Linked DNA regions of Alkalihalophilus pseudofirmus. The protein of the gene in region 2 interacts with the protein of the main gene of each other region in a pairwise test. Links are inferred from orthologs where the notes say so. Each region holds a gene or a part of one and is shown on either strand. Other genes may lie near its edges.

Region 1 (3,272 bases), 1.0 Mb from region 2 along the record:
ATTGAATCCGTTTCGATAATAGGCGCGGCTGCGTCATAGAAGTATAAGTACTCTTCACCTGTTAGTGCTTGAAGCTGCTTTGAAAGTCCTTCTGAGGTTAACGGACCAGTAGCAATAATCGTCGGTCCTTCAGGTATTTCAGAGATTTCTTCATTAATCACGGTTACATTCGGGTGATTCTTCACACGATCAGTAACATTTTGAGCGAATTCGTGACGGTCCACAGCAAGGGCTCCACCAGCAGGTACAGAAGAGTCATCAGCTGATGAAATAATAACCGAATCAAGCTTCCTCATCTCTTCTTTTAATACACCAACCGCATTTGTTAAGCTGTTTCCACGCAAAGAGTTACTGCATACAAGCTCAGCAAATTTGTCTGTATGGTGTGCTGGTGTTTGTTTTACAGGTCTCATTTCGTATAATCGTACATTTATTCCGCGCTTCGCTAGCTGCCAAGCCGCTTCACTTCCAGCAAGGCCAGCACCGATCACATTTACATGTTGTTGATCCATTTTTTAACGCCTCCACTCTAAAATCATTCAAAAAGGTCTGAACGGTGACTAAGGCAAGGACAAGATAACGAAGCGATCCATTATCCTGGTGAGTACTTGCACATTAGCGGTTCAGACCCTTGGTTTTTCCTTGTTCAATCACCTTGTGGCAATTGTATCAACTAACCATTCTTTGCTGGTGAGTACGTGCTCACCATGACTTTCTATGAATCCTAGTACATCATAATACTTTTTTCGTCAAGATTCAACAAAAACAAATTAATTTGCTTCTTCTTTGTAATCGCATGAAGAACATTGAACATTGACACCTTTTTTCGTTTTCTTCTCAACGAGCATCGCCGAACATTTTGGACACGGACGAGAAATTGGTTTGTCCCATGAGATGAATTCACATTCTGGGTAGCGGTCACATCCGTAAAATGTACGACGTTTCTTACTTTTCCGCTCTACAATATTTCCTTCTTTACACGTCGGACATTTCACACCGATATCTTTTACAATTGCTTTTGTGTTTCGACATTCTGGGAAATTAGAACATGCCATGAACTTTCCGTAGCGTCCCATTTTATACACCATTTCATGTCCACATTTTTCACAATCTTCACCAGCAGGTTCATCTTTTATCTCGACTTCTTTCATTTCTTCTTCTGCAACCTTAAGTCTCTTTTCAAAGCCTTGGTAAAAACCATCAATAATGTGGACCCATTCATGATTCCCTTCTTCAATAGAGTCGAGGTCACCTTCCATTTTAGCTGTAAATTCCACGTCTAAAATTTCTGGGAAGAATTCAACGATTAACTCTAATACAATTTCACCTAATTCTGTCGGAATAAATCTTTTTTCTTCAAGAGCCACATATCCACGCTTTTGAATCGTATCAAGTGTAGGTGCATAGGTTGACGGTCTGCCAATCCCTAACTCTTCCATCGTTTTTACTAGTCTCGCCTCTGTATATCTTGGCGGGGGCTGAGTAAAGTGCTGGTTCGGGTCAATAGACTCTTTCTTTACTTTTTGACCTTCTTCAAGGTTAGGCAGCAGACGGTCTTCCTCTTTCTTTCCGTCATCATTTCCCTCGATATACACTTTCATAAAACCAGGAAACTTCACTTTCGAACCTGTTGCTCTAAATAGTACTCCTTCGTTTACAAGGTCCACAGACATCGTATCCATAATAGCTGGAGCCATTTCACTTGCAACTAAACGTTCCCAGATTAGACGATACAAACGAAGCTGGTCACGTGATAAATAGCTCTTCAAGCTTTTAGGATCTTTAAATACAGCAGTAGGGCGAATAGCTTCGTGAGCGTCTTGTGCTTTCTTATCTTTCTTCACCGCACGCTGTCCTACTCTCGTGTATTCTTCCCCAAATTGTTCTACAATGTATTGCCTTGTTTCATTTTGCGCAGTCTCTGAGATTCGTGTAGAGTCGGTACGCATGTACGTAATTAAACCAACTGTCCCTTCCTTGCCTAGGTCAATCCCCTCATATAACTGCTGAGCAATCATCATTGTTTTCTTTGCTCTAAAATTCAGCTTTCTTGCAGCCTCTTGCTGAAGAGAAGAGGTAGTAAATGGAGTTACAGGGTTTCTTTTACGTTCTTTCTTTTTTACAGATGCCACATCAAACGACTTACCTTTTAATTGCTTTAAAACCGCTTGGACCTCTTCCTCTGATTTAAGTTCTTGCTTCTTGCCGTCTACTCCGTAAAATTTAGCGTCAAAAGCCTCATCCCCTAATGAGAACTTTCCTTGAATGGTCCAATATTCTTCAGGTACGAACGCTTGTATTTCTTTCTCACGCTCAATAATCATTTTGACGGCGACAGATTGAACACGACCTGCACTTAATCCTTTTTTAACTTTTTTCCATAAAAGAGGACTAATATTATAACCAACTAAACGGTCTAAAATGCGTCGTGCTTGCTGAGCATCTACCAAATCCATATTAATTTTTCTCGGTGTTTTAAATGCATCTTTAATTGCCTGCTTTGTAATTTCATTAAACACTACGCGACAATCAGACTGCTCATCAATATTAAGACTATGGGCAAGATGCCAAGCGATAGCCTCTCCTTCACGATCGGGGTCAGCTGCGAGATAAATTCGTTTCACTTTTTTAGCAGCTGTCTTTAATTCTTTTAACACGGGGCCTTTCCCGCGGATTGTAATATACTTTGGTTGAAAATTTTCTTCAACATCTACTCCCATTTGACTTTTTGGTAAGTCTCTGACATGTCCCATTGAAGCCTTTACAATGTATTTTTTGCCTAAATATTTACCAATGGTCTTTGCTTTGGCGGGAGATTCAACGATTACTAAATAATCGGCCATAACAAGCAGCTCCCTCTCTCGAAGTTAAATTAAAATCTTCCCTATTATTAAACAGACTTTTACCATTTGTCAAACAAGAGTTTAAAAATTTCGTATTAAAACGTATGGAAATTGACAAAAAACGACTATATTATATAGAAGAAACTCGGAAATTTTATGACGATTTTATGTCCATTCGTTTAAAATATCACTCATTTCTACTACTAATTTTGCTCCCTCTTTAATCAGTTGATTTGTGCCCTTTGATAACTCGCTGTCAATAGGACCAGGCACGGCAAATACATCACGATTTTGATCTAATGCTTGGTCGGCCGTAATAAGAGAGCCGCTTCTTTCTTTTGCTTCTATGACCAAAACCCCTTTTGATAACCCACTAATTATGCGATTCCTTGCTGGAAATGTCCACTTTGCTGGAGGTTGATGCGGAGG
Region 2 (3,331 bases):
CTTGACCCACGAGTAATTGAAAAATAAAAACGGAAAGGACAGAGAGAGCAATTCTCTGTCCTTTTATTAAACCTGTTGCTCATTTATTAACGTGAGTAAGACTTAAATGAAATGAGTGATGAACATGTCTAAGATCGATGAAATGGATTACACCATTCTAAGCTTTCTGCAAGAAGACGGGAAGAAGTCTTATACCGAAATAGCAAAAGAATTAAAGGTAAGTGAAGGAACCGTCCGTACAAGGATTAACCGGATGCTAAAAGATAATGTCTTTGAATTCATTATCCATATGAACCCAAATAAAATTGGCTTAAACGTCCAAGTGATTATCGGCATCTCAACCAAACTCGGTTACCAAGAGAGCATAGCCCGTGAGCTGAACCGCTTCTCGGAAGTCCGCTTTGTCGGTGCATTCTCCGGACAGCATGACTTGATTATGCAGGCCTATTTCAAAAATAATGATGATCTCGTTCACTTTGTAAATAAGGAATTAGCGAAAATAGAAGGCATTATTTCAGCCGATGTAAATATTGAGCTGAAGCAATATAAAGATTCATTTTCTTATATTACAAAATGATTTTGTGAGGGAGAGACATTCGTTTCTGCCTCTTTTATTTGTTTAATTAGGAGAGAAGATAAATGAAGAAAATTCTAGTAACCGGATTTGAACCCTTTTTAGATCATGAAGACAACCCAACCCGCAAAATAGCAGCAGCTATTGATGGGGAAGTCATTGGAGAATATGAAGTGAAGGTCGCAGTATTGCCGGTGACATTTAGTGAGGCAGCTGGCAAAGTGCGAGAAAAGATAGAAGAAACCAATCTGGATGCAGTGATTATGCTCGGTCTAGCCGCAGGTCGCAACCGCATTACGCCAGAGCGAGTAGCGATCAATTGCAACGATGGCGAAGTTGATAATGATGGTGTAAAAAAACAAGATGAGGAAATTGTCGAAGGCGGTCCAGCAGCATATTTCTCGACGCTGCCTATACGAACATTTGTCGATAGATTAACAGAAGCAGGGATCCCTGCAGCCATTTCAAATACAGCAGGGACATATGTCTGCAACAACATCATGTATCAAACACTCCACTATTTGAAGGGACGAGATCTAAATATACCTGCTGGATTTATCCACGTGCCAGGAAGCCAGCAAATGGCTCTTGGAAAACCTGGATTAGCGAGTATGAGTGAAGAGGAGATGCTGCGTGCAGTGCGGTTGATGATTGAGGAGATGTGAAAGGTAATCAGGTGAGGTGTAGCGAGTGAGTTGAACGCGATTGCGTCGATTGAAGGTGTTATTGCGTCCTTCTCGTGCGGAATCGCGTCGCTCTCCTCTCTATATGTGTCGAAGGCAGGCGCAATTGCGTCAGTTGCCTCTTTATGCGCCGGTTCAAGCTGGAATTGCGTCTGTTTAGCATGTTATTGTATCAACTATTTGGTTAAATGCGCCTCTCTCTTCACGTAAAATGAGGGGCAGTCCCAAATCAAACATCCGTCTCTAAATACACTTCTTCCCCGCGTTTAATCTCCGCCTGGCCATTCGTTAAATTAGTCATCCACTCTTCAAATCCTTCGAGTTCATCAGATGCCACATAGGTCTGCACATCCACTTGATCAAGGTAATCTATCTGCTTTAGTTGATAGATTGATTGTCTTAATTCATTTTCAACCTTGCCGAGCCAGTGGTAATCAAGTTGTGTATGCATGACACACATAAGCTTACGCTCGACCACTCCAACTGCGTTCAAGCCCTCGCTGACAGCACCGCCGTATGCACGGATTAGTCCGCCTGCCCCAAGTTTAATTCCACCGAAATAACGCGTTACGACGACAACCACATCTTTTAATTTACGTTTTTTCAACACTTCAAGCATCGGAACTCCAGCTGTCCCGCTTGGTTCACCGTCGTCATTTGCTTTTTGGATGTTGTCAGTTTCTCCAATTAAATAAGCAGAGCAATTATGAGTAGCATCACGGTTTAATTTTTTTATCTCTTCAATGAAGGCTTGAGCCTCTTCTTCGGTCGTCGCGCGAGAAAAGTAGGAGATAAAGCGCGACTTTTGAATGATAATTTCATGCTCTCCCCGGTCTTTTATCGTGTAATAAATAGGTAACAAGACCACCAATCCTCCTCTTTTTTTCACAGTTTTACAAATCAGCGTTATCGCTATGTAATAAAGGTTTGGTACTATAGTGTAGTCATCCGATAAAGCAGTGGAGATGAGTAAAAGGACGTTAGGAATAAGTAACGATTTTTTCGTCCTATTGTTGTAAGATAAGGATAGCGGAAACTTTATCATGAAGCAAATGGACAAGCTTTAAATTTCTGCACCAGTTAGCGCCAGTATAAGGCGGTGGGGGTTGGTGAGAGCCTTGACTGACAAGAACATGTTAGACAAGATAATTGATCAAACATTAGAGACGGTGGGTCAAAGCCGGGAACAGATCTTTGACATTGGTGAAAAATCGAGGCAGGAGTATCAATCGCTTCAAAGAGAGCTTCAGGATGTCAGAATGAAAGTGGCCGGCGTTATTGAAAGAACAGATCGTACTCATTTACATGCAAAATTTGCGAGAAATCGCTTAGTGGAAGTAAGTAAAGCGTTCGATCGTTATAGTCATGAAGAGGTGAAATCGGCATACGAACAGGCAAATGATTTTCAAGTGCAGGTAGCCGTACTGCAGCAAGAAGAAATTAAACTTCGAGAGCGTCGTGACCATATCGAACGAAGGCTGATTAATTTAAATGAAACGATTGAGAGAGCGGAGCAATTAGCCAGTCAAATGGCTGTTGTCTACAACTTCTTATCCAGTGATTTGAAGCAAGTAGGCGAAGTTATTGAAGATGCGAGGGAAAAGCAAAGGTTTGGCCTTAAAATTATTGAGGCCCAAGAAGAAGAACGGAAAAAGCTTTCCCGGGAAATTCATGACGGACCAGCTCAAATGATGGCGAATGTTCTGCTTAGGTCTGAGCTAATAGAACGAATTTATCATGATCGCGGCATTGAAGATGCGCTAAATGAGATTCGTGACCTTAGAAAAATGGTAAAAAGTTCACTTGCGGAAGTGAGAAGGATTATTTACGATTTGAGACCGATGGCGTTAGATGATTTAGGATTAATTCCTACATTAAAGAAGTATTTAGCAAATTTTGAAGAACACAATGGCATTGCTGTCAGGTTTCAGCATTTGGGCCGTGATCAACGAATTCCAGAAGAATATGAAGTAGCGTTGTTTCGATTAATTCAAGAAGGGGTACAAAATGCCTATAAGCATGCGAACCCTACAGAAATCCAAGTTAAAATTGAAATTAAGCCTACAAAGGTTAT

Evidence for each region.
Region 1: the proteins of PQ478_RS19060 (region 2) and topA interact in binary tests that used the Escherichia coli proteins (3 or more experiments, as listed by UniProt). The link is inferred for Alkalihalophilus pseudofirmus from one-to-one orthologs.

What each region holds. Positions count from the first base shown.
Region 1 is NZ_CP117835.1:2,599,504-2,602,775, forward strand. The notes cover bases 308-3,247. They hold topA (type I DNA topoisomerase), read right to left. Parts: upstream 2,844-3,247; coding sequence 771-2,843; downstream 308-770. Other genes in these bases: trmFO (FADH(2)-oxidizing methylenetetrahydrofolate--tRNA-(uracil(54)-C(5))-methyltransferase TrmFO), read right to left, coding at 308-512; dprA (DNA-processing protein DprA), read right to left, coding at 3,009-3,247. Also shown: more of trmFO, read right to left, coding at 1-307; more of dprA, read right to left, coding at 3,248-3,272. UniProt on the Escherichia coli protein: Releases the supercoiling and torsional tension of DNA, which is introduced during the DNA replication and transcription, by transiently cleaving and rejoining one strand of the DNA duplex.
Region 2 is NZ_CP117835.1:3,620,136-3,623,466, reverse strand. What follows is about bases 304-3,302. They hold PQ478_RS19060 (YigZ family protein), read right to left. Parts: upstream 2,120-3,302; coding sequence 1,487-2,119; downstream 304-1,486. Other genes in these bases: PQ478_RS19055 (sensor histidine kinase), read left to right, coding at 2,376-3,302; pcp (pyroglutamyl-peptidase I), read left to right, coding at 640-1,239; PQ478_RS19070 (Lrp/AsnC family transcriptional regulator), read left to right, coding at 304-577. In the rest of the region: opp4C (oligopeptide ABC transporter permease), read left to right, coding at 1-27; more of PQ478_RS19070, read left to right, coding at 125-303; more of PQ478_RS19055, read left to right, coding at 3,303-3,331.